3 regions of the Pseudomonas sp. COR18 genome follow, and region 3 is predicted to be linked to each of the others. Evidence: riboswitches for the same ligand, from Rfam matches in the RefSeq annotation. Region 3 holds a riboswitch; each other region holds the start of a gene.
The links. A riboswitch is a leader RNA that binds a small molecule or an ion and turns the genes downstream of it on or off. The one in region 3 is predicted to bind cobalamin.
Positions count from the first base shown of each region.

Region 1: linked by a shared signal. The riboswitch ahead of cobW (cobalamin biosynthesis protein CobW) and the one ahead of cobO (cob(I)yrinic acid a,c-diamide adenosyltransferase) in region 3 are both predicted to bind cobalamin.
Region 2: linked by a shared signal. The riboswitch ahead of ACM62G_RS28400 (CbtB domain-containing protein) and the one ahead of cobO (cob(I)yrinic acid a,c-diamide adenosyltransferase) in region 3 are both predicted to bind cobalamin.

Region 1 is NZ_CP183808.1:6,444,346-6,453,858, forward strand. Features, by position in the region: gene ACM62G_RS28980 (vWA domain-containing protein) at 1-472, opposite strand, end outside; gene ACM62G_RS28985 (ATP-binding protein) at 475-1,488, opposite strand; gene cobN (cobaltochelatase subunit CobN) at 1,501-5,271, opposite strand; gene cobW (cobalamin biosynthesis protein CobW) at 5,276-6,343, opposite strand; cobalamin riboswitch at 6,442-6,651, opposite strand; gene ACM62G_RS29000 (glycosyltransferase) at 6,740-8,029, shown strand; gene ACM62G_RS29005 (glycoside hydrolase) at 8,034-9,513, opposite strand, start outside.
Region 2 is NZ_CP183808.1:6,314,118-6,323,630, reverse strand. Features, by position in the region: gene ACM62G_RS28440 (fatty acid cis/trans isomerase) at 1-1,149, shown strand, start outside; gene ACM62G_RS28435 (helix-turn-helix domain-containing protein) at 1,134-1,916, opposite strand; gene ACM62G_RS28430 (EamA family transporter) at 2,038-2,916, shown strand; gene nfuA (Fe-S biogenesis protein NfuA) at 2,974-3,558, shown strand; gene ACM62G_RS28420 (NUDIX hydrolase) at 3,695-4,114, opposite strand; gene cobM (precorrin-4 C(11)-methyltransferase) at 4,134-4,880, opposite strand; gene ACM62G_RS28410 (cobalamin biosynthesis protein) at 5,047-5,472, opposite strand; gene ACM62G_RS28405 (CbtA family protein) at 5,469-6,179, opposite strand; gene ACM62G_RS28400 (CbtB domain-containing protein) at 6,203-6,388, opposite strand; cobalamin riboswitch at 6,485-6,709, opposite strand; gene ACM62G_RS28395 (response regulator) at 6,842-7,198, opposite strand; partial or broken gene ACM62G_RS28390 (CHASE3 domain-containing protein) at 7,451-9,513, shown strand, end outside.
Region 3 is NZ_CP183808.1:4,173,392-4,182,904, forward strand. Features, by position in the region: gene ACM62G_RS19270 (PQQ-dependent sugar dehydrogenase) at 1-705, opposite strand, end outside; gene ACM62G_RS19275 (hypothetical protein) at 959-1,105, shown strand; gene ACM62G_RS19280 (LysR family transcriptional regulator) at 1,074-1,943, opposite strand; gene ACM62G_RS19285 (DMT family transporter) at 2,060-2,956, opposite strand; gene ACM62G_RS19290 (thioesterase family protein) at 2,953-3,351, opposite strand; gene ACM62G_RS19295 (aminotransferase class III-fold pyridoxal phosphate-dependent enzyme) at 3,344-4,678, opposite strand; cobalamin riboswitch at 4,838-5,057, shown strand; gene cobO (cob(I)yrinic acid a,c-diamide adenosyltransferase) at 5,139-5,750, shown strand; gene ACM62G_RS19305 (cobyrinate a,c-diamide synthase) at 5,747-7,117, shown strand; gene bluB (5,6-dimethylbenzimidazole synthase) at 7,114-7,764, shown strand; gene cbiB (adenosylcobinamide-phosphate synthase CbiB) at 7,761-8,669, shown strand; gene cobD (threonine-phosphate decarboxylase CobD) at 8,662-9,513, shown strand, end outside.

The DNA.
Region 1 (9,513 bases), 2.3 Mb from region 3:
CAAAACGCCGCTGTCTGACGGCCAACCAGTGGCCGGCCTCCTGCAAGGCCGCCAGCAACGGCGTTCCGCCGCCCGCCCCCAGGCTCGCCAACCAACCCGCCAGGCCACTGGAGGCCTTCAGCCCCTGGACCTGCCACTGCGGCCGGCTGCCACTGGCGGTCAACAATGCCAGGCGTGCCCGCTGGCGATAGGCATCGTCGAACAACTGCGCGAGCAGCCCCTTGGCATCGCTCAGGGCCTGATGTCGCCGGGTGGAAGCCGATGCATCGACGATCACCAGCCACAATTCGTGGGCCGTACTGCTGCGCAAGCGAAAACGCAGATCGCGGCGGGCCTTCGGCCGCCCACCCAGTAGCGTCCCGAGCCAATCGATCGCCCCGCTCGCCGCACCCCGGGCCGCACCCTGGCGCCCTCCGGGAACCTCACCCGCACCGGTTCTGGCATTCGCCCCCGGCTTGAGTCGAGGGCGAATGCCTAGGGCTTTTTTGGCCAGCTCGGAATATCCCGACGAGCCCCCATGGCCATGGCCTTGGCCGGCAGTTCACCCCATTGCCCCTGGGCCTGCTCCGTGCCCGGGGCCGGATCGGGGCGGTTCTGTGGCGCGCCGGCGGGAGGGTTTGACGAGGTTGCGGGCGAGTTCTCGCGACGCCGATGACGCAAGGCAAACTCGGCGACCGCCTCGATATCCTCGTCGGCGATCTGCCGCGCTCCCCGCCAGGCGGCGTGGGCACGGGCCGCCCGCAGCCAGACCAGGTCGGCGCGCAGGCCATCGACCCCGGCGGCAAAACAGCGCTCGCTGATCGCGGCCATCGCCCGATCATCCAGGTCGATTTCCGGCAGCAACGCCCGGGCCCGCTCGCAACGCTCGCGCAGCACCTGCTGTTGTGGCGCCCACTGGTCGCAGAAGGCCTGCGGGTCGCTGTCGAAATCCAGCCGGCGCCGAATGATCTGCGTCCGCTCGGCCGGTTCCGGCTGGCCGCTCAGGGCGACATTCAGGCCGAAACGGTCGAGCAATTGCGGGCGCAGCTCGCCTTCCTCGGGGTTCATGGTACCGATCAGCACGAAGCGCGCCGCATGCCGATGGGAAATGCCGTCGCGCTCCACCAGGTTGGTGCCGCTGGCCGCCACATCGAGCAGCAGGTCCACCAGATGATCGGCCAGCAGGTTCACCTCATCGACATACAGCACGCCGCCGTCGGCCTTGGCCAGCACGCCGGGGGAAAACTGCGCGCGGCCCTCCCCCAGTGCCGCGTCCAGGTCGAGGGTGCCGACCAGGCGCTCCTCGGTGGCCCCCAGGGGCAAGGTGACGAACTGCCCGCTGACCAGCAGGTCGGCCAGGCCACGGGCCAGGGTCGACTTGGCCATGCCGCGCGGCCCCTCGATCAGCACACCACCGATCTTCGGGTCGATGGCGGTCAGGCACAGCGCCAGCTTCAGCGCATCGGCACCGACCACCGCCGACAGCGGGAAATGCGGGGAGTCACTCATGGTGCATAGTCCTCAGGCATCTTCTTCAATATCCAGCAGCAGGTTTTCCAGCGCCTCGCGGTATTCCCCCGGTTCACGCCACAGCCCGCGCTGCTGGGCTTCCAGCAGGCGCTCGGTCATGTCGCGCAAGGCATGGGGGTTGTGCTCGCGGACGAACGCGCGGGTGTCGGCATCCAGCAGGTAGGCATCGGCCAGCAACGCGTACTGGTGATCGTCGATCAGATGGCTGGTGGCATCGAAGGCGAACAGATTGTCGACCGTCGCCGCCAGTTCGAAAGCGCCCTTGTAGCCATGACGCTTGACCCCGTCGATCCACTTGGGGTTGGCCGCCCGCGAGCGGATCACCCGGTTCAACTCCTCCTTGAGCGTGCGGATCTTCGGCAGGTCCGGCTGGCTGTGGTCGCCATGATAGCTGGCGGCGGTTTCGCCACTGAGGCTTTCCACCGCCGCCAGCATGCCGCCCTGGAACTGGTAGTAGTCGTTGGAATCGAGCAGGTCATGCTCGCGGTTGTCCTGGTTCTGCAACACGGCCTGGACCTGGCTCAGGCGCCGGGCGAATGGCGCCCGGGCCGCGGTACCCTCGTCGGAGCCGCCATAGGCGTAGCCACCCCAGTTCAGGTAGACCTCGGCGAGGTCCTCGCGGCTCTGCCACAGGCGCCCGTCGATGGCGTTCTGCACACCCGCGCCATAAGCGCCCGGCTTGGCGCCGAAGATCCGCCAACCGGCCTGGCGTGCGGCCTGCTCGGCATCCAGGCCCTGCGCCTGCAGTTGCTCGCGCTCCTGGCGAACGCGGGCCGCCAGCGGGTTCAGGTCCTCGGGTTCGTCCAGCGCCGCCACCGCCTGCACCGCCGCGTCGAACAGACGGATCAGGTTGGCGAAGGCGTCACGGAAGAACCCGGAAACCCGCAGGGTCACGTCCACCCGAGGGCGGTCCAGCAGGCTCAACGGCAGGATCTCGAAGTCGTCGACCCGCTGGCTGCCGGTGGCCCAGACCGGCCGCACGCCCATCAGCGCCATGGCCTGGGCGATGTCGTCGCCGCCGGTGCGCATGGTCGCCGTGCCCCAGACCGACAGGCCAAGCTGACGCAGGTGGTCGCCGTGGTCCTGCAGATGTCGCTCGAGAATCAGGTTGGCCGACTGGAAACCGATGCGCCAGGCCGTGGTGGTCGGCAGGTTGCGTACGTCCACGGAAAAGAAATTGCGCCCGGTAGGCAACACGTCCAGTCGCCCGCGGCTCGGTGCACCACTGGGACCGGCCGGGACGAAGCGCCCGTCGAGGGCGGCAAGCAGGCCCTGCATTTCCGCCGGCCCGCAAGCATCGAGCCGCGGCGCCACCTGTTCGAGCAGGCCGTCGATGATGCTGCGCACATCGGCCCATGCCTCGCTGTCCGGCAGCTCGGCGAGGCCCGCCAGGGCCTGCTCGATCAAGGCTGCGGCATACAGTTCCAGGCGCTCGCGACTGTCGCCGGCGGTGCGCCAGGTGGCCGCGCCGAGGTCGCGCAGCGCCTCCGGGCGGCGGCCGGTCCAGGGTTCGGCCAGGTTACAGTCGAGCGGGTCGAAGCCCAGTTCGAAGGCCTTGGCCAACGCCCGCAGCAGGCTCGACCGGGCACCTCGCCCGTCACCGCGGGGAATACGCAGCAGGGCCAGCAGGGTATCGATGCGCAGCCGTCCCTGCGGCGACTCGCCGAACACGTGCAGACCATCGCGGATCTGCGACTCCTTGAGGTCGCAGAGGTAGGTGTCCAGGCGCGGCAGCCAGATCGCTGCGTCGGCATCGCTGTCGAGCCCGGCATCCAGCTGCAGCTCGCGGTCGATCTGCGTCTCGCGTACCAGTTTGAGGATGTCTCGCTGCAACTCCCGGGCCCGGCGTGGGTCAAGCAGTTGCGCTTCGTAGTATTCGTCGGCAAGCAGTTCCAGGTCGCGCAACGGGCCGTAGGTTTCGGCACGGGTCAGCGGCGGCATCAGATGATCGATGATCACCGCCTGGGTCCGGCGCTTGGCCTGGGCCCCCTCGCCCGGGTCGTTGACGATGAACGGATAGATATTCGGCAGCGGCCCCAGCAGCGCATCCGGCCAGCAGTGCTGCGACAGACCGACCCCCTTGCCCGGCAGCCACTCCAGGTTGCCATGCTTGCCGACATGGATCACGCCGTGGGCACCATAGCGGTGGCGCAACCAGAAATAAAACGCCAGGTAGCCATGGGGCGGCACCAGGTCCGGATCGTGGTAGACCGCACTCGGGTCGACCTGATAACCACGGGCCGGCTGGATGCCGACGAAGGTCAGCCCCAGGCGCAGCCCGGCGACCATCATCCGCCCGTCACGGCACATCGGGTCGTTTTCCGGCTGCCCCCAGCGAGCCAGTACCGCCTGGCGGTTGGCCTCGGGCAATTGCTCGAACAGGGCCTGGTATTCGGCCAGCGCCAGGCTCTGCCGGCAGGGTCGCAGATCGAGGCTGTCGAGATCGTTGCTGACGCCGCCGAGCAGGGCCTGGATCAGGCCGGTGCCACTCTCGGGCAGTTCGGCAACCGGGTAGCCCTGCGCCTGCAAGGCCCGCAGGATATTCAGCGCCGCGGCCGGCGTGTCCAGGCCGACACCGTTGCCGATGCGGCCGTCACGGGTCGGATAGTTGGCCAGGACCAGGGCGATGCGCTTGGCGCCGTTGTCCAGCCGTGCCAGGTCGACCCAGCGCCGCGCCAGTTCGGCGACGAAGTCCATGCGCTCGGGCTGGGCCCGGTAGCAGACCACGTCGCTCTGGCTGCGCTCGCTGCGCCAGGCCAGGTCCTTGAAGCTGATCGGCCGGCTGATGATCCGTCCGTCCAGTTCCGGCAAGGCGATGTGCATCGCCAGGTCCCGCGGCCCCAGGCCCTGCTCGCTGGCCTGCCAGCCGGGCTCGTTGTCCTGGGCGCAGATGGCCTGGATCACCGGAATGTCACGGCGGAACGGCCGCAGGTGCGGCGCCTCGGGGGTCGATTGGGCAAAACCGGTGGTATTGAGGATCACCGCCGCCGACACTTCGTCCAGCCAGTCCTCGACCGTCGCCAGGCAGGCCGGCTCCTTGAGGCTGGCCACGGCGATCGGCAACGGGTTCAGCCCGGCCGCCTGCAGGCGCTGGCAGAACACATCGACGAAGGCGGTGTTGGCCGCCTGCAGGTGCGAACGATAGAACAGCAGCGCCGCTACTGGTTGGTCGGCCTGCCAGTCGGTACGCCAATCCGCCAGTTGCGCATCGACCACGCGGGGGTGGTAGATCGCCGTGCGCGGCAAGGCGCGAGGCTCGTGCCACGGGTAATCGCGCCCCAGCCAGGTACTGGCCAGGCAATTGAACAGTTGCAGGGCGTTACCCAGCCCCCCCTGGCGCAGGAAATGCCAGAGCCGTTCGGCCTCGGCCGCCGGGACGTTGCCCAGGGCGCTCAGTTCCGGGTCGGGACGGTCATCGCCCGGCACCAGGATCAGCGCCACGCCGCGCTCGGCCAGTTGCACCAGGCGCTCGATGCCGTAGCGCCAATAGCCGATCCCGCCGTGCAACGACAGCAGGATCACCTTGGCGTGTTGCAGCACCTGGTCGACATACAGGTCGACCGAGGCATGATTCTGCACCTGCATCGGGTTGGCCAGGCGCAGGCTGGGGTAATCGTCCGGCAGTTGCTGCGCCGCTTCGGCGAGCAACGCCAGGCTGGAATCACCGCTGCACAGGATCACCAGCTCGGCGGGGGTTTGTCCCAGGTCGGCAATGTTGTCGTCCGACACGAAACCGCCGGGCTGGGTCCTGAGCAGGTGCATGGGGTCAGACCGTCAGCGCCGCGCGCAGGGTCGACTCGAGCAGGGCGGCATCCAGTTCCTGACCGATCAGCACCAGGCGGGTGACACGCGGCTCGTCAGCGCCCCAGGCACGGTCGAAGTGCTTGTCGAAACGGGTGCCCACGCCCTGGATCAGCAGGCGCATCGGCTTGTTCGGGATCGCCGCGAAGCCCTTGACCCGCAGGATGCCGTGCTTGACCACCAGTTGCGTCAGGGCATCGAGCAGCAGGCTTTCATCGGCTTGCGGCAGGTCGATGGAGATCGAGTCGAAGGCATCGTGATCGTGGTCGTCATGATCGTCGCCCTCGTGGTGGTGATCATGGTGGCTGTGACGGCTGTCGATATGTTCTTCGGAGCCGGCACCCAGGCCGAGCAGCACGTCCAGCGGCAGGCGACCGCTGCTGGCCTCGATGATCTTCACCGCCGGTGGCAGTTCCTCGGCCACTTCCAGGCGGACCTTGGCCAGGTCTTCGGGGGCGATCAGGTCGGTCTTGTTGAGAATCACCAGGTCGGCGCTGGACAACTGGTCGGCGAACAGTTCGTGCAGCGGCGACTCGTGGTCCAGGTTCGGGTCGAGCTTGCGCTGGGCGTCCACCTGGTCGGGGAAGGCGGCGAAGGTACCGGCGGCCACCGCCGGGCTGTCGACCACGGTGATCACCGCATCGACGGTGCAGGCACTGCGGATTTCCGGCCACTGGAACGCCTGGACCAGCGGTTTGGGCAACGCCAGGCCGGAGGTTTCGATGAGGATGTGGTCCAGATCGCCGCGCCGTGCCACCAGTTCGCGCATCACCGGGAAGAACTCTTCCTGCACGGTGCAGCACAGGCAGCCATTGGCCAGTTCGAAGACACGACCGACCGCCTCTTCCTCGGTGCAACCGATCGAGCACTGCTTGAGGATTTCACCATCGATGCCGAGTTCGCCGAACTCGTTGACGATCACCGCAATGCGGCGGCCCTGGGCGTTGTCGAGCATGTGGCGCAACAAGGTGGTCTTGCCCGAGCCGAGGAAGCCGGTGACGATGGTGACGGGAAGCTTGGCCAGTGTTTTCATCGGGATGCCCCTTGGCAAAAATAGCGGGCATACGGGACGAGAACCGCTGCCGGAACAGGCGCGGGTAGGTTCGCCACCGGATCACCCCGCCCGGTTTAAGTGAAATTCTGTCACGAGGCAGGTCTCCTGGCTTGCGGGCGGGTGTTCGGCAGTCGCCCGATCACCGGGTCTTGCGCCTTCCCGCCCCCAAGGGGCAGTGGCCAGGCAAGACTATCAAACCGCTCACAGTTGCGGGGGCAGCCGCGGCTTGCCGCGTTCCCATCTTAGCTTCGGCCGGATGCCGAAGAACCTCGAACCTGCAAGGCTACGCAGTGCGCGGGAGCAGGTCAATCTCGACGGCCGCTGTGGTTTAATTGCGCCCCCCTTTCACCCTGCCCGTTTCAAGGAAGCCCGCCCATGAGTGCCACCGGCACCACCACCGTCCTGGTCATCGGTTATGTCTGGCCCGAACCCCGTTCCTCGGCCGCCGGTGGGCACATGATGCAGATTCTCGAAAGCTTCCTCGAAGCCGGCTGGCACATCACCTTCGCCAGCCCCGCCAGCGTCGGCGAGCACAAGGCCGACCTGCAGAGCCTGGGAATCGACGAACAGGCCATCGAGCTCAACAACAGCAGCTTCGACACCTTCATCACCGCCCTGCAGCCGGATGTGGTGCTGTTCGACCGCTTCATGATGGAGGAGCAGTTCGGCTGGAGGGTCGAGAAGCACTGCCCCGACGCCATCCGCGTGCTGGAAACCTCCGACCTGCAAAGCCTGCGCGACGCCCGCCAGCAGCAGCTCAAGGAACGCCTGAAGGCCGATCCGGATCCGAACGACTTCAGCACGCTGTTTGCCCCCGACCTGCCGCAGGTGTTCCAGCAGATGAGCGAAACCGATCAGGCCCAGCGCGAGATCGCGGCGATCTACCGCTCGGACCTGAGCCTGATGATCTCCGATGTCGAGATTCGCCTGTTGACCGAGCAGTTCCGGCTGCCGCCGGCGCTGCTGCACTGGTGCCCGCTGATGCTCGATCAGCCCGCTGCCTTTCGGCCGTTCGAGGAGCGCGCGCATTTCCTCAGCATCGGCAACTTTCGCCACGCACCGAACTGGGACGCGGTGCTCTGGATGAAAACCACCCTCTGGCCGCTGATCCGCCAGCAATTGCCGAGCGCGCAACTGCACGTCTACGGCGCCTATACACCGCCCAAGGCCACCGCCCTGCATAACCCGACCCAGGGCTTTCACGTGCTGAACTGGGCCGAGGATGCCTTGCAGGTCATGAGTGCGGCGCGCATCTGCCTGGCACCGTTGCGCTTTGGCGCCGGGATCAAGGGCAAGCTCGCCGATGCCATGCTCTGCGGCACGCCAAACGTCACCACGCCGATCGGTGCCGAAGCCATGCACGGCGACTTGCCCTGGCCCGGCGCCATCGAGACCCGCGCCGAAGCCCTGGCCGCGGCCGCCGTGCAGCTCTACCAGGACCCGGCGGCCTGGCGGCAGGCCCAGGTCGCAGGCCAGGCCTTGCTGGCCGCCCGCTACGACCGGCGTCAGCACGGCCCGGCCCTGGTGGCGCGTATCGAGCAATGCCGGCAGCGACTGGCGCAACATCGGCGCGACAACTTCACCGGCGCCATGCTGCGGCATCACCATCACAAGAGCACCCAGTACATGGCCCAGTGGATCGAGGCGAAAAACCGCAAGGCCTGAGGCCTCATGCCGAAGGCAGGAACAACCGGGCAATCTCGATCAGTTGCGGCCCCCGATCCGGCGCCAGCACCAGGGCCGAACGCGGCGGCAACAGCCGGCCCTCCGGCGAACGGGCGGGTTTCCTGGCGAAGTTCACCGTGATCAGGGTGCCGTCGCTGAACGAGGTACGCTGAACCAGGCGATCGGCCGAGAACACCTGAAAATCGCTCAGCCGCTCGGTGAACAGCCTTTCGTGCAACGGCCGAAACACCTTGTCATAGGCCCGAATGAACGGCAGATCGCGGGCCAGCACCTGGTCGTTGAGGTGATACAGGGGCGGTACCATGTGCAGCAACTGCAGCAACGCCGTGGTTTCCCGCTCGCTGGAGAACTTCAGCGAGCCATATTCCCAATGGTGGGTACTGACCAGGCTGTCGTGGAACACCAACTGATACAGCGGCAGGCGAAACTGCGCCGAGGTGACGAAGCGGGCGACCGCCGGCTTGAGCGGTATCGGCTTGAAATACAGGTCCGGGGTCTCCGGCGGCCAGTACCCGCCGCGGTAGAACGGCGACTGCTTGTTCTTGCCGATATCCGGGTCCATCCAGGCGAACGGCTGGGTGGCGATGCCATGGCTGTAGGCGATGCTGGGCACATAGAAGGCCACCCCACCCTCGCTGCCGGTGACCAGCCCCAGCTCGGTGCCGGGAAACTGCAAACGGCGCCTGCGCGCCTCGGCATCCTCGCGCTCGCTGGTTTCCCGGCCCGGGGTATAGTCCCTGAACTCGGGACCGGCGGCATCGACATCGAGAAAATAGCTGTTCAGGCGGGCGCCCCGGGCAACCGCACTGATACGCCGTTGCGCATAGGGTTCGACCACCCGGGAATTGACATAGACCCCGCGGCCATTGAAGCCACGCAGCTTTTCCCCCCGGCTGTCGCGATAGCCCGCCGCCGCCAGTTCGTCGCCCATCTGCGCCGTGGCCCAGGTGGCCCGCAGGTTGGAGGGATGCGCACTGCCGTAGCTGTCATACACCGCCACCAGATAACCGGCAGCCTTGGCCGCCTCCACCGCCTCGGGGTGCCACAGCGCATCGCGCCAGTCGTCCGCCCCCAGCCAGGCCCGGCTCAGGCCGGCCTTGCGCAGCGCCTCCACGGTCTCCAGCGACAGACCGCCGCCCCAGCGCCGGGGCGATGCCAGCCAGGGGCCGAACGCGTCGAGCAACTGCCCGCGGACCTGCTGCCCCCAGGCCACATTCGCCGCCGGATCGTGATTGCCCGGCAGCGGCTCGACCGGCACCAACGGCAACGCCGCCTGCAATGCCGTATTGAGCGCACGGGTCACCTCGCGCCGACGAAACAGCGACACCCCGCTCTTCCAGTCACCGGCCTCCTGCAACGCGGCCTCGAAACTTTCCCGTGCCGGTGGGTCGAACGCCGCCCACAACCTCGATGCCAGGTGCCGATGATCCTGGCGACGCGCGGCAAAAAACCTCAGGAACGCC
Region 2 (9,513 bases), 2.1 Mb from region 3:
GAGCATGATCTGTACATCACCGACCCGAGCTATCGGGGCAAGGCCACGCCGCTGCTGGCGATGCCCGGGCAGAACGACGATGTCGGCAGCGTGCTGAGCCTGTGGCTGGCCTACCGGGACAAGCGCAACGAATACGAGTCGCTGCGCACCGAAGCCTATGCCGCCGTGCCGGCGCCCAGTTGGTCGAGCCTGTGGGCCGGCAATGACAACGCCTTGCTGAGCATTTTCCGGCATTTCGACAGCGCCACGGTCAGCAAGGGGCTGATCGGCGAAGTCCCGCAGACCCTGTGGCTGTTCGACTATCCGCTGCTGGAGCGCACCTACTATCAGTTGGCGGTGAACTTCGACGTGTTCGGCAACGTTTCGCACCAGGCCCAGACCCGGCTGTACTTCGACCTCATCCGCAACGGCGCCGAGCAGAACTTCCTGCGTCTGATGCCGGCGGATTCGCGCGATGGCTATCTCGACGATTGGTACCAGAACAGCGGCAAGATCAAGATGTGGCTGGATTACGAGCGTATCGACGACAGCAAGCCGAGCGCGCTGAAGCTCCATGGCAAGGACCCGAAACTCGACTTTGCCAGGCAGTTGCTGGCGCGCTACGGCGATCTCAACGTCCACCCGGACCCGATCAACCGTTGTGACGGCGCCTACTGCTCGCGGCCCAATATCGACCCGGCGCTGCAGGAGGCCGAACAGTCCCTGAGCCGGCTGGCTTCGCGCCCGGCGGCTGGGCTCAAGGTGATCGACCAACTGCCGGAGGCGACGATGCTGCGCGTCGAGACCCGTGGCGGCAAACGCGAGGTCTACAGCCTGCTGCGCAACCGGGCCCACAGTAACGTCGCATTCATGCTCGGCGAGGCCTACCGCTACCAGCCGGGCCTGGATACCGTGACCATCTACCCCGGCGTATTGAGCAGCTATCCGAACTTCATGTTCAACGTGCCGGCCGAGCAGGTGACCGCGTTCGTCGATGCCATGGAGCAGGCCCGGGATGCGGCGGCGTTCGAGCAGATCGTCCAGCGCTGGGGCATTCGTCGCAGCCACCCGCAGTTCTGGTTCTATTTCCATGACCTGACGACGTACCTCAAGGAAACCGACCCGGTGAATGCCGGTGTGCTGGACATGAACCGCTACGAGAACCTGTAGGGCGTGTCCTGCTGAAAGTAGCGGCTGGGGGACGCCCCCAGCGCCCGCCGAAAGACCGTGGCAAAGGCGCCAGGGCTGCTGTAGCCCAGCTCCAGGGCGACCCGGGTCACGGCTTCACCGTTGCCCAGGCGCACCACCGCCGCCAGCAGGCAGGCCTGCTGGCGCCATTCGACAAAGCTGACCCCGGTATGCTGGCGGAACAGTCGGGTGAAGGTGCGGCGGCTCATGCCGGCGTCACGGGCCATGTCGTCGATGGCGACCTCCAGTGAGGGCTGGTCCAGCAGGCGGCGGCAGATCCGCGCCAGGCGAGGCTCCCGGGGCAGCGGCGCGTTCAGTGCCAGCCGGGGCATCCGGGCCATCTCGTGGAGCAGCAGGCCCAGCAGGTAGCTGTCACGCTCATTGCAGCTGCCGTTGCTGCCAACCTCGGCCGCCTGTGCCAGCAACTGGCGCAGCAGTTCGGAAACCTCCAGGACCTGGCACTGCCCGGCCAGTGCCAGGCGTTGCCCGGTTTCGGCCAGAACATAGGCGTTGAGCATGGTCACCGGGCCGCGCATGCACATGGCGTGCGGCAGGTCCGCAGGCACCCAGACGGCGCGTCCTGGCGGCACCACCCAGTCACCGTCGTCGGTGAATACGGTGATCACGCCACACCCGGCATAGGCGAACTGGCCGCGTTCGTGGCGGTGCGAGTCGAATCGCTGGCCGTCACGGTAGTCATGACGGGTGACGATGACGTCCTGGGCGCTGCTTGGGTAGAAGTCGGGCATGGGATAAAGGGGCAGGGGTTGATCTTTGGCCCATTTTTATCCTTATCTGGCCTTGAGCCGCAAGCGGGCCATTGCACCTGCGGGCAAAGTAGCCCGGAACTGATTATCCGGATGGTTTGCCATGCAGAAAAAACACCTGTTGCTCGCCGTGCTGGTCACGGCGGTCTGGGGCCTGAATTTCCCTGTCACCAAGCTCGGCCTGGCGCGGGTCGATCCCTTGCTGCTGACCGCGCTACGTTTCACCCTGGCGGCGCTGCCGGGGGTGTTTTTCATCCGCCGTCCGCAGGTGGCCATGGGCTGGATAGCCGCCTACGGAATGATTTTCGGCGTTGCCATGTGGGGCCTGATCAACTTCGGCATCAGCCTGGGAGTGCCGCCGGGGACGGCTTCGTTGCTGATCCAGACCAGCGCCTTCTTTACCCTGGGCTGGGGCGTGCTGCTGTTTCGCGAGACGCTGAAAGCGTCCCAACTCGTCGGCGCGCTGTTGGCGGCCCTGGGGTTGGCCTGCGTGCTGTTCGGCAGCCCGGTGGGGGCGAGCAGGGCCGGCTTGCTGCTGGTGGTATTGAGCGCCGTGGCCTGGAGCCTGGGCAACGTGCTGATCAAGCTGTCACGGGTCAAGGAGGTGTTTGCCTTTGTCCTCTGGGCCAGCCTGTTCGCACCGTTGCCACTGTTGCTGCTGGCCTGGCTCCGGGGCGGCGTGACACCCTTCGTCGAACTGCCGGGGCAGATCGGCGCCGGCCTGCTGGGCTCGCTGGCGTTTCAGGTGTATGGTGCCACGCACCTGAGCTACTGGGGCTGGAACCTGCTGTTGCGCGAGTACCCGTTGTCCCGGGTGGCGCCGCTGTCATTGCTGATTCCGGTCTTTGGCATTCTCGGCTCGATCCTGCTGCTGGGGGTCTGGCCAAGTCCGGCGGGTTGGCTGGCGAGCGCACTGATTTTCTCGGCGCTGCTGGTCGGCTCGACGAATGGGGTCTCGATGCTTTTCCGACAAAAATACTAGGACTTTGTCGAGTGGCGCGATTTGGCGTAGACTGACAGCAATCTGTGAGGAGATTCCATGAGCGCCATAACCATTACCGATGCCGCCCACGATTATCTGGCGGACCTGCTGTCGAAGCAGAACACTCCAGGGATCGGCATCCGCATCTTCATTACCCAGCCGGGCACCCAGTACGCCGAGACCTGCATTGCCTACTGCAAGCCGGGCGAGGAAAAACCGGAAGACACCGCGCTGGGCCTGAAAAGTTTCACCGCCTGGATCGATTCGTTCAGCGAGGCGTTCCTCGATGACGCGGTGGTCGACTACGCCACCGACCGCATGGGCGGCCAGCTGACCATCAAGGCGCCGAACGCCAAGGTGCCGATGGTCAATGCCGACAGCCCGATCAACGAGCGCATCAACTACTACCTGCAAACCGAGATCAACCCGGGGCTGGCCAGCCACGGCGGCCAGGTCAGCCTGATCGACGTGGTCGACGACGGCATCGCCGTGCTGCAGTTCGGTGGCGGTTGCCAGGGCTGCGGCCAGGCGGACGTGACCTTGAAGGAAGGGATCGAGCGCACCTTGCTCGAGCGCGTGCCCGAGCTCAAGGGTGTGCGTGATGTGACCGACCATACGCAGAAAGAAAACGCCTACTACTGAGTCCGGTAGCAGGGCGTTCGCTGCCTTGAGTCGCAAGAAACGGTGCCCGTGAGCACCGTTTTTTATTGGGGGCAGGATTTGTGGTGCCTGTGTCGGCCCATTCGCGGGCTTGCCCGCGAATACGTCCTGAAGCTCGCTAGCGCCCCCGCAGGTAATCGCGCAACCGCTCCTGCAGATACGGCACCCCCAGCGGATGCTCCAGGTACTCGGCAATCGGCATCATCCGCCAGTACTGTCCCTCATCGCCAAAATGGATCGCCTCGATCTCCACCGGGTCCAGTTGCCCCACCAGAAACCATGAGTGGCTGCCCGGCTGGGTGACGCTGGGGTAGCGTCGCGCCCACTCGATGCGTTCGGCGCCGATCCGCAGGGAGAACTCCTCGTCCAGTTCCCTCAGCGCGCATTCGCTCGGGGTTTCCTCGCCTTCGCGGCCACCGCCGGCAAAGTCCCAGTGGCCAGGGTAGGGGATGCCGTCCTTCATGTCGCGCAGGTAGGTCAACAACTGATCGCCGCAGAGCAGTGCCAGCTTGGCTCCGGAAAACGTCGGTTCGGGCATCGTTTTTTTCTCCGCCTGTTCAGGGTCGATACAAGTGGGCATGACCGGCCCGATACAGGGATGATTCGCTGAAATGGTCGCTGCCCAGTACCCGTCCCACCAGGATCAGCGCCGTGCGCCGAAATCCCTTGGCCTCGACCTTGGCCTGGATGTCCGCCAATGTGCCCTGTACCCAGTCCTGGTCGGGCCAGGTGGCGCGGTGAATCACCGCAACCGGGCAGTCCGCGCCGTAATGAGGCAGCAGCTCGGCGACGATCTTCGCCAGATGGTTGACCCCCAAGTGAATCGCCATGGTCGCCTTGTGCCGGGCCAGGTCGCCCAGCTCCTCGCCTGCGGGCATCGCGGTCTTGTCGGCGTAACGAGTCAGGATCACGCTCTGGGAGATATCCGGCAGTGTCAGCTCGGCACCGAGCAGGGCCGCGCAGGCAGCGGTGGCGGTGACCCCGGGAACGATTTCGTGGGCGATGCCCAGCTCGCGCAGGTGGCGGATCTGCTCGCCGATGGCGCCGTACAGCGATGGGTCGCCGGAATGCACCCGGGCCACATCCTGGCCGCGGGCATCGGCCGCCCTGATCAACTCGATGATCTGTTCCAGGTGCAGTTCGGCGCTGTTGATCACCTGGCTGGCGCCATGGCCCTCCAGCACGGCCGCAGGTACCAGTGAGCCGGCATAGATGATCACCGGGCAACTGCGGATCAGGCGCTGGCCCTTGACGGTAATGAGTTCCGGATCGCCGGGGCCGGCACCGATGAAATAGACGGTCATAAACTTCTCTGAACGGGCTGCGCGCAAGGTTCCATGGGCACCGGATTTATCCGCGAAGCCCTGACGGCAGTCGCTCGTTTCGCGTCGAGCGCACGCGGAGCTCGCCGGGTGGGTTTGCGGGTAAATCCTGGGTCCACATGAACAACGCTCATGCAGGAGGAGGGGATTATCCAGGGTTTTGCCCGGTCCAGGCCAGTGCGAAGGTCGCCTGCGGGTGCTTCTGGCGTGAAATAAGCAGGCTTGCCGGGGACTGTCCCTGTTGTTCGGCCAGGGCCAGGGCGGCACTTTCGGCAACGCCGTGGCAGCCAGTATGGGCGAAAGCCAGGCTGGAGCGATGGCTCAGATGTGGCTCGTAGGGTTGCAGCGCCGTGGCGCTGAAGAACAGCAGTGGCAGTTGCAACTGTCGAGCGAGTTCCAGCAATCCCGGCTCATGGCGTTTTCCATCGATACTGGCCAGCCCGGTGACTGCCGAGAGGTCGAGTCGACAGCTCTGCAGGGCACTTTCCAGCAGTTGCCGCAGGACCGACGCCTCGCAGCCTTGCCGGCAACCGAAGCCAGCCGCCAGGGCTGGCTGCGCGGGGGGCTTTGTCATGCCCGGTGCCGAGTGTCGGCCTTGCGACGGAACAGCCAGGCGCTGATCAGGCCCAGGGCCAGCCAGAACACCGCGTTGGTCAGTTGCGAGGCGATCTTGAACTGCGCCTCCAGTGCTTCTGGTGCCAGGCTGGAATGCACGTCCGGTTGCGGTGCACCGATCACGTGGGGCACCACGACAATGGCCACGCCCAGCAGCTTGAGCAGCCAATGCCGGCCGAACACGACCAGGGCGATGGCCACGGCAGTGGAGGCAGCGGTGCTGGCCCACCAGATCTGCCGTTGCAGCAGATCCGCCGCGGCGGTGCCGGGCAGTTCCGGCGGCAGGCCGAGGGTCGGTGCCAGGCAGAAGGTGGCGTAGCCGGCCAGCCCCCAGAGCAGCCCCTGGGAGGTGCGATTGGGCGTACGCAGGGTATACAGGCCGGCGAGCATCAGGGCGAAACCGACCGCGACCACCAGGTTGCCGCCGGTGGTGGACAGCACGCGCTGCCAGCCATCTTCCGGCTCCCACGCTGCTTCATCGTGGCCTTCGTGACTATGCCCGGCCATGGCGGCGCCGGTGTGCTCATGGGCTTCGCTGGCCGGGGCCTTCTCGTAGGTTTCCGCTTCGAGAATCAGGGGGGCGACCCAGAAGCTTTGCAGCAGGGTCAGCAGCAGGGCGGCCAGCAGTCCGCTGAAGCCGGCGGTTTGGGCGATACGCTTGATCATGGCAGGGTTCTCGGTGGCACGGCTCAGTGGCACGGGAAGGCGGCGCTGTGACGTGTATCGTGGGCAGCATTATGGACCGCATCGATGTGCGAGAACCCGGCGAAATAAACCAGCAGCACGCCGAGGACGCTGGCGCCGATGGCGGCGACGAGACGTTGGCTGCGGGTCGATGTGACGGTGCCGGAATGGCTGGCGGTGGTGACGGACATGGCGCTTCCTTCTGGGTCTTCAGCAGGCGGCCACGCGCAGAAAAACCTCGGCGGGCCGGGCCCGGAGGTTTCAACAGCGCCTGCCCACCGCAGGTTTGTCATTCGATATTTCCGGGCCGGTCTCCGGGCTCGCGAGGGGTTCCAGCCTGGCTCGAACCTTCCAGCATCACCTTCCCATGCCGGCTGGCACAGTGGATCTGACGCTTCTCTCGCTTACCGTTGCGGGGGCAGCACCGGACTTGTCAGGCATGATGAAGCATCCGCCGACGCACCGGTTTCCCGTTTCACCCTGTGAAGGGCACCCAGAACAGACGAGTAGGAAAGCATGCCATCTACCGGTGCGTCAACTGAGCTGCATGGTGACCACCGGGTCGAGAAAAGGTGGGGAGGGCTGCGGTAAAAAGCCGAACCTAAAGTTATTTCTAGAATAATAATCTCAATAAAAACAATGAGTTAGATAATGCTTTTAATCTTATATCTGAGCTGATCGATCGAAAACGGCTTACCGATCACCTGCATGCCGGCGGGTACTTCGAGGCTGTCGGCGTAGCCGCTGGCAAACAGCACCGAGAGTCCGGGGCGGACCTGGCACGCGGTCCTCGCCAGGTCTCGGCCGTCCATGTCGGGCAAGCCGACATCGGTCATCAGCAGGTCGATGGGGGTGGCGGTGTCATTGAGAAACTCCAGGGCCGCGTCGCTGCCGCTGGCCTCCAGGACCCTGAACTCCAGTTCCTCCAGCACATCGACAATCAGCATGCGGACAATGGCGTCGTCTTCGACGACCAGGATGGTGGAGCTGGCTGCGCACATAAGGGGTTTCCCAAAAAAGTGAAAGCGGAGCAGGAAGGTGCCTGTCTTTTGTATTGGTAAGCGGCCAATTGCCACAAGTTCTATTTCTTGTACAAAAATATTTTGCTGTACAAGAGAGTAGGATAGCGGGTCTGATTGATGCTGGGCAGTGCGAGGCAGGAAAATGCCTTCTACGCTGTGAGAAAAATGGATCCTTTTTTTACAAAATTACGTCAAACTCCTTGGTTTTCAAGACTTCCTCCGGGGCCCGAAATGAATTCACCGTCTTCGGTTGATGAGAGCAGTTTTCGCAAACTCCTGAGTCGCAACATCAGCCTGCCGCTTGGGGTGGGTGTGCTCAGCGCAGTGTTCTTCGTTTCCCTGATCAGCTATCTGCTTTCGGTGATCCAATGGGTGCAGCACACGGACCGGGTGATCAACAACATCAATGAGGTGATGACGCTGTCTGTGGACCTGGAAACCGGCATGCGCGGTTTCCTGATCACCGGCGATGAGCACTTCCTCGACCCCTATGAAGTCGCCAAGCCGAAGATCATGGCCGAACTGCGCGGCTTGCAGCAGTTGGTGGCGGACAACCCGCAGCAGGTCGATCGTTTCAGGCGCATCGAGGCCCTGCAGGGGGCCTGGACCGAATACGCGCAATCGATGATCGATCTGCAGCGCAGCAAGGGCGACTATCGCGAAGCGATCAAGGCCGGGCGTGGCAAGCGCCTGACCGACGAGATCCGCAGCGAGTATGCCAATGCCATCGACACCGAGCAGCAACTGCGCCTGTCCCGCAATGACGATGTGCGGCGTACCACCCTATGGAGCATCACTGCCTATCTGGTCTTCGTGCTGGGCCTGAGTGCGCTCCTGGCTTACGTTGGTAGAAGAGATTTACTAAATCTTTCAGCGAGTTATGGGAAGAATCTCGAGTCGCAACTGAAGAGTTCCGAGCGCCTTGAGAAGCAGGCCTGGCTGCGTGGCGGTCAGAACGAACTGTCCTCGCAGATGCTCGGCCAACTCGGGCTGAGCCCCCTGGGGCGCAATATTCTGCAGTTCTGCGCCCAGTACCTGGGCAGTGCCGTGGGTGTCCTGTATGTCCGTGAGGAGCATGGTGGTTTCCGGCGCATCGCCACCTATGGTCTGTCTCGCGAGCAGGAGCAGCAGCGGGTCGAGGTCTTCACCGATGAAGGTATTGTCGGCCAGGCCGCCACCGAGGACCGCCTGATTCGTCTCGACGGACTTCCGCAGGACTACTTCAAGGTCAGTTCCGGTCTCGGCGAGGGGTTGCCACGCCACGTGGTGGTGGTGCCGACACGCGACGATGGGCGAGTCAACGGCGTGATCGAACTGGGCTTCCTGCGTGAGCTCGTCGAGCGCGACATCGAATTGCTGGAGCTGATTGCCGGCAGTATCGGCACTTCCGTCGAGGCCGCCCGCTATCGCCAGCGCCTGCAGGAGGTACTGGCCGAGACCCAGCAACTCAACGAAGAGTTGCAGGTGCAGCAGGAGGAGCTCAAGACCGCCAACGAGGAACTGGAGGAGCAATCCCGGGTACTCAAGGAATCCCAGGTGCACCTGGAGACCCAGCAGACCGAGCTGGAGCAGAGCAACGAGCAGTTGGCCGAGCAGGCCACGGCCCTGGCCGAACAGCGCGACGCTCTGGACCGCAAGAACAGCGAGCTGAACCAGGCACAGGTCGAGCTGGAAGAACGGGCCGATCAACTGCAGCGTTCGAGCCGGTACAAGTCCGAGTTCCTCGCCAACATGTCCCACGAGCTGCGCACGCCGCTCAACAGTTCGCTGATCCTGGCCAAGCTGCTGGCGGAGAACCCCCAGGAAAACCTCACCGACGAGCAGGTCAAGTTCGCCGAGTCGATCTATTCCGCCGGCAACGATCTGCTCAACCTGATCAACGACATTCTCGATATCGCCAAGGTCGAGGCGGGCAAGCTTGAGGTGCGCCCCGAGAACACCAGCGTGGCACGGCTCGTTGAAGGCCTGGACAACCTGTTCCTGCCGCTGGCGAACGACAAGGGCCTGGGATTCAGCGTGGTGATCGAGGAGGGCGCGCCCGAGATGCTGTTCACCGATCGCCAGCGCCTGGAGCAGGTGCTCAAGAACCTGCTGTCGAACGCGCTGAAGTTCACCGAGCAGGGCCATGTCAACCTGACCGTTTCCAGCCGGCCCGGTGTCGGCATCGTCTTCAGTGTGCGCGACACCGGTATCGGCATTGCCGTCGAGCAGCAGGAAAGTATCTTCGAGGCCTTCCATCAGGCCGATGGCACCACCAACCGGCGCTACGGCGGTACCGGCCTGGGCCTGTCGAT
Region 3 (9,513 bases):
TTCCTTGTCCAGGCCGTTTTCGCCGACGTTGCTGTTGGAACCGACCGTGACGTAGAGCTTGCTGCCATCCCGGCTGGCGATGACGTTCTTGGTCCAGTGGTGATTGAGTGTGCCGCCGGGCAGGTCGACGACCTTCTGAGGCTTGGCCTTGAGCGTGATGTCACCTTCCTCGTAGTGGAAGCGCAACAGGGCATCGGTGTCGGCCACGTACAGGTCCTTGCCCACCAGCGTCATGCCGAACGGCGAGTTGAGGCCTTCGATGAAGGTCGTGCGCGTTTCCGCGACCCCATCGTGATTGGCGTCGCGCAACAGCGTGATGCGATTGGCGCTGGGTACGCCGGCTCCGGCGCGGTCCATGACCTTGCCGGCCACCCAGCCGCGGATGCCCTGGTTGTCATCGGGCCTGTCGGGGGCATTGGTCTCGGCGACCAGTACATCGCCGTTGGGCAGTACATACAGCCAGCGTGGATGGTCGAGGTTTTCGGCAAATGCATTGACCTGGGTGCCCGCCGCCGTCAGGGGCCGCGCGCCTTCGGGCCAGCCGATGGCCGGGGCGATGTTGACGGTGGGAATCAGGGTCTTGTTCGGTTCCGGGAGCTTGGGCGAAGGGCCGGTGCCGTCGGCTACCGACAGGCTGGAACTTTCGCCACAAGCAGCCAATCCGCTGGCGAGCAGAATGATCAGCGCGTGTTTCTGCTGGAACATGTTGAATCTCCATTGATGCTTGTGTTTGCCCAGCAATAGAGAGGTCGGATCGATACAGGTTCAATCCTTCCTCCTGCAGCCTGCGCTGGATGGTTCGGGGCATTGACCGCCGTTATCGGGGGTATTGCTGGAACTCGTTGGGCAGGGCTGGGCATTGCGTCCATAAAAAGCACTCCAGTGCAGGGGGTTCTACCCCATTTCCACGGCGAAGTACCAGGCGGCCGAGAGCCTGACGAGAACTGCCGAAAGCCTGATGCAGATCCATGGTCACCAAGGCGACTGCGATCCCAGGATCGGCAAGTGCTTGCGTGATGCTGCAGGTTTGAAGATCGCAGGTGGCACCAACGACATACAGAGGGTCAATATCTTCAATCAGATGTTGAAACTGTCGCTGCGCTGATGGTGTTGAGGGCTTCCATCATCTGGATGGCCAGACTATTGACTGCCGGGCTGGCCTGGGAGGAGATCTTGGCGGACAGGTGCAATTGGGGAAGGGGTGGCAGTTCGTCGGTGTCGATGATGTGCAGGCCGACGGGAACTCCACGTGTCGGCAGTACGCCGATGGCTTTGTCGGCGGCAATCGCTGCTTCAAGGGGGATGAGGTCGCTGGCGCTACAAAGAATACTGAAACTTCTACCGTGATCTTCCAGGGCCTTCTGTGCTATCTGGTGAATGGTACTGCCCGGCGCCGGTAGTGCCAGGGCAATGGGTGTGTCCTGGTGCAGTCGGGAGCCGTGGGCTGATACCCAGCTCAAGGAAATATTGCTGAGAGTTGGTCCATCAGTTGGGGCGGCTTGCAACAGGAAGGCAATATCCAGGAGGTGGCAGTCGACCATTTTCGAAAGGTTTGCGCTGCGGTCGCTCAGGAATGAACAGTGGACATTGAAGGGTCCAGTGCTGTCGAGTATTTTCCCGATGACCTGCGGGTCGTGCAGTTCGGGTAGGCCGATCCTGATGCATGACGGCATGTGCTCGTTGACCACCGAACTGATCAGTTCGTCATTGAGCCGCAGTATCTTCAAGGCATACTCATGGACTTTCAGCCCGGCGGGTGTCAGGCGTACTTCCTTTCCTCGCTCCAGCAGTTGCCTGTCAGTAAGCTGTTCCAGTTTCTTTATCTGCAGGCTGATGGCCGATTGCGTGCGGAAAAGCTTTTCGGCTGCCCGGGTGAACCCTCTGGTGTCGTTGACATAAACAAGAGCCCTGAGTAGATCCATATCGATGTTGATGAGTTTCATCGCGACAGGCTTTCAGTTGATAAGAGACTATCCTTCTCCTCCCTTTTTCGGCTGTCAGCGGAAGTTTGCTGGCATTCGTGTAGGGAGACTCCTGTTTAGGTTTGTGTAAATACTTGCTACTGCGTTTGTCCAGGCAACAGCGAACTGGCAGTAATAGCCAGCAGTATGATTGTCATGCCTGATAGCTGGATTGCTGTCAGCACTTCGCCGAGCAACGACCAGGACAGGATTGTCGCAATGACCGGCTGCAGGAGCAGCACTAATGAGCTGAATGAGGCCGAGAGCTTTTTCAGGGCAAGGGTCACCAGCAGTTGCCCGACCACCTGGCCACATAACACCAATGCCAGGAGCAGTAACCAGGTGGAACTGTCATGGGGGATTGGGGCGCCAGACAGAATAAACGTCGGAAACAGCAATAGGCTGCAACTTGCCGTGATGAGCAGCATGAGCAGGGCAGGTGTGCAGTCATACTCCCTGAGCTTCTTGATACTCACGATATAGCCCGCATAAAAGAACGCAGCGAGTAGGGCGATACCCTCTCCTGCGTAGTCGCGGGTAACCGGCTTACCCATGATACACAGCACGTACATGCCGCCGATCGCCAGCAACAGGAAAAGAATTTCGATCTTCCTGGGCTTGTCGATGATCCCGAGCAGTCCCATCAGTACCACGAAGAAAGGTGCGCAATTGGTCAGGAGAGTGGCGACCGCGACATCGGTGCGTCTGATCGCCAGATGCATCACCGCCAGGTCGGCGGTAAAGAACAATGTTGCCAGCAATGCCAGTCCGTAGAAGTTCCAGTTCCTGGGTAGGCGCAGTAGTTGCACGGGTTGGAGTGCACAGATCAGCAGCATGAACGGGATCGCCAACAGGACCCTGTAGAAGGCCGAGACTTCGGCATCGAAAGGCAGGGCCTTGACAATGACCGGCGCAACTCCTAACAGCGCGGAGCCGGTTACCAGTAACAGAATCCGGGAGTGACTGCGCTCGGCCCGCATGACTGGTCGATTCATGGTTGCAAGCCGGGATGCTTATTGGCGACCCGTGCCTTGAAGGCCTTGCGATCGACAACCGCTCGCGTGTGGAGGCCCGATAAAATGCGTTCCGAGCCATCGCTCGCCTCGACTGCGAACTCGATGCTTTTATCGGTTGCCTGGATGACCGTGGCACGCACGCTAAGGGTAAAGCCTGCCGGTGTCGGGGCCAGGTGCTGGCTGTCATGGGCGATGCCGACGGTCATGAGGGTATCGGGTAGCAAACCCTCGATGGCCATCATTGCCGCCAGCTCTGACAGCCAAAGCAGTATCGGGGTAGCGAGGGCGGGGATGTCATTGTTCCAGTGTGTGGCCAGGTCGATCGGTTGGACGGTATGTCTCAGCAGTCCGATTCGACCGATGAGGTCAGGCATGATGAGCTTCCTTGTGCAGGTGGCCGGGAGCGCTCTGGAGGATTTGCTCAAGGAGTAAAAGCATTTCCTCAAGCATGGGCATAGGGGTGTTGAGGGGCGGGGCAAAAATCACTGCGTCACCATGCCGGTGTGCAGCAAAACCGCTGGCGGGATAGAGATTCAGGCCTTTGGCCCAGGCGAGCCGTACCAGGCTTTCGGCGGCTTGGGCACCCGGTACGAAGGGTGTTTTGCGAGGTTTGTCCTGGACTATTTCCACTCCCCATAACATGCCTGCCCCGCGAATCTGGCCAATGATGGGTGAGCTGTCCGTGCACCGCTGCAGATATGATTCGATGATTGGCCCGCGGCTGGCGGATAGAGGTACCAGGCCCTCGGTTTCGAGCACGTCCAGGACGGCATGGCCAACTGCGGCCCCTATGGGATGATTGGAATGGGTGTGGCCGTAGGAAAACACCCCGCTACCCAGTTCGATTGCCTCTTTGATCGCCTCTGTCACCAGGATGCCGGACAACGGGAAATATCCCGCATTGAGACCCTTGCCCAGCACACTGATGTCGGCCTTGACTTGACCGTGGTCCATGGCCAGCCAGGTGCCGGTGCGACCGAGGCCAGTCAGTACCTCATCGGCGATCAGCAGTACATCGTTGCGTTTACAGATGTCGCTGATCGTTTCCAGGTAGCCTGCCGGTGGGAGGATGGCCGCTCCTGAAGCTCCGGTGATGGGCTCTATGAGCAGGGCCGCCACTGCGTCGGCCCCGATCTGGCCCAGCTCGATTTCCAGTGCCTGGGCACAGGCGAGTTGGCAGGCCTTGCGGCTCTTGCCGTAAGGGCAGCGGTAGCAGTAGGGGGTGGGAATTGTTGGCCGTTGGTCGGGACTGCAGACATTGCGACGCCTGGGCCAATGACCGGATAGGGACAGGCTGGCCTGGGTCGAGCCGTGATAGCTGATGGTCCTGCTCAAGATATGTCTCTTTTTTGACCGGCCGACCTCGTCCCAGTATTGAATTGCAGTGCGGCAGGCTGCCTCCACGGCTTCTGAACCGCTATTGACGAAAAATGCTCCGGCCTGCCCGAGCTTGCTGCAGAGTCTTTGTGCCAATCGCTCGGCCGGGAGGTTCAGCGATTGTGTGCGATAGGCGGCGCTGAGCCTGTGGGCTTGCATCCGCATCCGATCGATGATGTATGGGTGGCCGTGACCCAGGGAGCAGGCTATGGCGCCGGAGCAGCCATCGAGAATCGTCCTGTTGTCATCGGTCATGATCGTGCTGCCCTGGGCCGAGAAGGCTATCGGGTAGTGCTGACGCAGGTTTGGCTTGATCAGGTGCACGCCGTTGCCTCACTGAGGTGTTATGTGGAGAAACGTTATTCCCACCTTTACCCTCAGGAGAAATGAGTTTTCCTCGTGAGGCTCATTTCTCCTGTTCATGCCACCGTTCGCCGGGGCTGGCGGTCGACTTCAATTGACGCTCCACCCCCAACCCTCTAACCTTCCCGGCTTGTTTCAGGTGCTCTGTGGCCCGGTGTCAACAGAGTGAAACAGGGAAGCCGGTGAGCCCTTCGAGAGGCGCGATCCCGGCGCTGCCCCCGCAACGGTAAATGAGTCAAGACTGCGCTTTTCGCCACTGTGCCGACGGCATGGGAAGGCGCGCGGTCCCGCGTTCGCGCGCTCATGAGCCCGGAGACCGGCCTGATCCATTCCACAGCATCACGGCGGGCGATGCTGGACGGCTTTGGCCGTGCCTGCGTCTGCCCGCCGTTTGCGTTATCCAGCCCAACGGAGAGCTGTCATGAACGAGTCCCCCGAGCGCGACGAACGCCACCTGGCGCGCATGCAGCGCAAGAAGGCGGTGATCGACGAGCGTATCGCCAATGCCCCCAACGAGTGTGGCCTGCTGCTGGTGCTGACCGGCAACGGCAAGGGCAAGAGCAGCTCGGCTTTCGGCATGCTCGCCCGGGCCATGGGCCACGGCATGCAGTGCGGCGTGGTGCAGTTCATCAAGGGCCGCAACAGCACCGGCGAGGAGCTGTTTTTCCGCCGCTTCCCCGAGCAGGTGCGCTTCCACGTGATGGGTGAGGGCTTTACCTGGGAAACCCAGGACCGCCAGCGTGACATCGCCGCGGCCGAGGCGGCCTGGGCGGTGTCCCGGGAAATGCTCGCCAACCCGGAGATCGGCCTGGTGGTGCTCGATGAGCTGAATATCGCCCTCAAGCATGGCTATCTGGATCTGGACCAGGTGCTGAGCGACCTGCAGGCCCGTCCACCGATGCAGCACGTGGTGGTGACCGGGCGCGGCGCCAAGCCGGAGCTGATCGACCTGGCCGACACCGTCACCGAGATGGGCCTGCTCAAGCACGCGTTCCAGGCCGGGATCAAGGCGCAGAAAGGCATCGAACTATGACTCAGGCGCGTCATTGCCCGGCGGTGCTGATTGCCGCGCCGGCCTCCGGCCAGGGCAAGACCACGGTGACAGCGGCCCTGGCGCGTCTGCATCGCAACCAGGGGCGCAAGGTCCGGGTATTCAAGTGTGGCCCGGATTTTCTCGACCCGATGATTCACGAGCGCGCCAGTGGCGCACCGGTGTACCAGCTCGACCTGTGGATGGTCGGTGCCGAGGAAAGCCGTCGGCTGCTCTGGGAAGCGGCGGGCGAGGCCGACCTGATCCTGATCGAGGGGGTCATGGGGCTGTTCGACGGCACGCCATCGAGCGCCGACCTGGCGCGGCACTTCGGTGTGCCGGTGCTGGCGGTGATCGACGGTACGGCCATGGCCCAGACCTTCGGCGCGCTGGCCCTGGGGTTGGCGCGCTACCAGCCGGACCTGCCGTTCGCCGGGGTGCTGGCCAACCGGGTCGGTACCCCGCGTCATGCGCAATTGCTCGAAGGCAGCCTGACCGAAGGCCTGCGTTGGTACGGTGCGCTCTCCCGCGAGACCGGGATCGAGCTGCCGAGCCGGCACCTCGGGCTGGTCCAGGCCAGCGAGCTGAACGACCTGGATCGTCGCCTGGATGTCGCCGCCCAGGCCCTGGGCGCCAGTTGCGAAGTCGCCTTGCCGCCGGCGGTCGAGTTCGCCGCACCGCCAGCAGCGGCCGTCGAGCCGCTATTGGCCGGTGTTCGAATCGCGGTGGCCCACGACGAAGCGTTTGCCTTCATCTATGGCGCCAACCTGGATCTGTTGCGCGCGCTGGGGGCCGAGCTGTGCTTCTTCTCGCCCATACATGATGCCGAACTGCCGCCGGCCGACAGTCTGTACCTGCCGGGCGGCTACCCGGAATTGCACCACCGGATGCTGGCGCAGAACCATTCGATGCTGGCGGCGATCCGTGGGCACCACGCGGCGGGCAAGCCGCTGCTCGCCGAGTGCGGTGGCATGCTTTACTTGCTCGAGGCGCTGACCGATGTCGACGGCCAGCGGGCCGAACTGCTCGGCTTGCTGGCGGGAGAGGCGGTGATGCAGAAACGCCTGGCCGCTCTGGCCCTGCAGGCCGTGGAACTGCCGGAAGGCTTGCTGCGCGGGCATACGTACCACCACTCGTTGACCACCACCGAGCTGGCGCCGATTGCCCGTGGGCAGAGCCCCAATGGTGGGCGAGGCGCAGAGGCGGTCTATCGTGAGGGGCGCACGACCGCCTCCTATGTGCATTTCTATTTTCCATCCAATCCCCGGGCGGTTGCCGCGCTGTTGGCGCCGCATCCGCAGGATTGCATTTCTGAGCATGCCAGGGCCGGCGCAGTCGATGTGGGCGCAGGCACTGCGCAGAGGCCATGACAGACAAGGTTTTTTCCATAGAGGAACGCGAGGCCATCTACCGGGCCATTGCCGAGCGGCGCGACATGCGTCATTTCAGCGGCGGCACGGTGGCACCGGAACTGTTGGCGCGGCTGCTGGAGGCGGCGCACCAGGCGCCCAGTGTCGGCCTGATGCAGCCCTGGCGGTTCATCCGCATCAGCGATCGCGCGTTGCGCGGGCAAATCCGGCAGTTGGTGGAAGAGGAACGGGTGCGCACCGCCGAGGCCCTGGGCGAGCGCTCCGACGAGTTCATGAAGTTGAAGGTCGAGGGCATCGATGACTGCGCCGAGGTGTTGGTGGCCGCGCTGATGGACGGGCGTGAGCGACACATTTTCGGTCGCCGGACGTTGCCGGAGATGGACATGGCGTCGTTGTCCTGCGCGATCCAGAACCTCTGGCTGGCCTCGCGGGCCGAGGGCCTGGGCATGGGCTGGGTGTCGTTGTTCGAACCGCAGGCGCTGGCCGACCTGCTGGGCTTGCCTGAGGGTGCCAAACCACTGGCGGTGCTGTGCCTGGGGCCGGTCGAGGCGTTCTACCCGGCGCCGATGCTGGCACTGGAAGGCTGGGCGCAACCGCGTCCGTTGAATGAGCTGTTGTATGAAAACTACTGGGGAGTGAGTCAATGAGTGTGGCGTTGTTGAGTGTCGCCGGGGTTGCGCTGGATGCGCTGCTGGGCGAACCCAGGCGCTGGCATCCGCTGGTGGCGTTCGGTCGTCTGGCCGATCGCATCGAACAACGCTTCAACTCCGGCGGCCGTGGCTGGCGCAGCCATGGCGTGACGGCCTGGGTGCTGGCGGTGGTGCCGCTGACGCTGCTGGCCACGGCCCTGTCGTGGGCGCCCTGTATCGGCTGGCTCATCGAGATCCTGTTTCTCTACTGTGCCCTCGGCATGCGCAGCCTGGGCGAGCATGTGGCGCCGGTGGCCCAGGCGCTACGCAGTGGCGACCTGGAACTGGCGCGCCAGCGCGTGGGTTACCTGGTCAGCCGGCAGACCTCGGAACTGGACGAGGCCGCGGTGGCCCGCGCCGCGACCGAGTCGGTGCTGGAGAACGGCAGCGATGCGATCTTCGCCGCGCTGTTCTGGTTTGCCGTCGCCGGCGTGCCCGGGGTGGTGCTGTACCGACTGAGCAATACCCTTGACGCCATGTGGGGCTATCGTAACGAGCGCTTCGAGCGTTTCGGCTGGGCGGCGGCACGGATCGACGACCTGCTCAACTATATTCCTGCCCGGCTGGTGGCCTTGACCTACGCTCTGCTGGGCAAGACCCGCCTGGCGCTGAAGTGCTGGCGCACCCAGGGACCGACCTGGGACAGTCCGAACGCCGGGCCGGTGATGGCGGCCGGTGCCGGTGCCCTGGGGGTCGAACTGGGTGGCGCGGCGATCTACCACGGCGAGTTGCACCAGCGTCCGCAATTGGGGGAGGGCCCGGCTGCCGATGCCGACGCGATCGATCGCGGCTGGCAATTGGTGCAGCGCGGGGTATGGCTATGGTTGCTGGTTCTCTGTCTGGGAGCTGAGTTTTATGCTTGAGCACGGCGGGCGGTTGCGCAAGGCGGTGGAACAATACGGGATTGCCGAGGCGGATTGGCTCGACCTGTCCAGCGGCCTGGCGCCCTGGTCCTGGCCGATTCCGGCGATTCCCGAGCGCGCCTGGGCGCGTCTGCCGGAAACCGACGATGGCCTGGAACTGGCCGCCTGCGCCTATTACGGTGCGCCGCTGGCCCTGCCGGTACCCGGCTCCCAGGCCGCGATCCAGGCGTTGCCGCAATTGCGCCGCAGCGGCAAGGTCGGCGTGCTTTCACCGTGTTATGCCGAGCATGCCGAGGCCTGGCGTCGCAACGGTTACATCGTGCGCGAAGTACTGGAGCACGAGATCGACTTCTTTCTCGACAGCCTCGATGTGCTGGTGGTGGTCAACCCGAATAACCCGACCGGCCTGAAGCTGTCGGCCGAGCAGTTGCTGGACTGGCATGGCCGCCTGGCCCAGCGGGGCGGCTGGCTGGTGGTCGACGAGGCCTTCATGGACAACACCCCGCAGCATAGCCTGGCGGCGCATACCCATAAGGTCGGGCTGATCGTGTTGCGTTCGTTCGGCAAGTTCTTTGGCCTTGCCGGCGTGCGGCTGGGCTTCGTCCTCGCCGAGCGCAAGCTGCTCAAGCTGCTGGCCGAGCAGATCGGCCCCTGGGCCGTGGCGGGGCCGACGCGGGTATTGGGACAGGTGTGCCTGGCCGATAGCGATGGCCACACCCGGCAGCGGCAGCGGACCGAACAGGCCAGCCAGCGCCTGGTGGCGTTGCTGACAGACCATGGCTTCGCCCCCCAGGGCGGCTGTGCGCTGTTCCAGTGGCTGATCACCAGTCGCGCCGAGCACCTG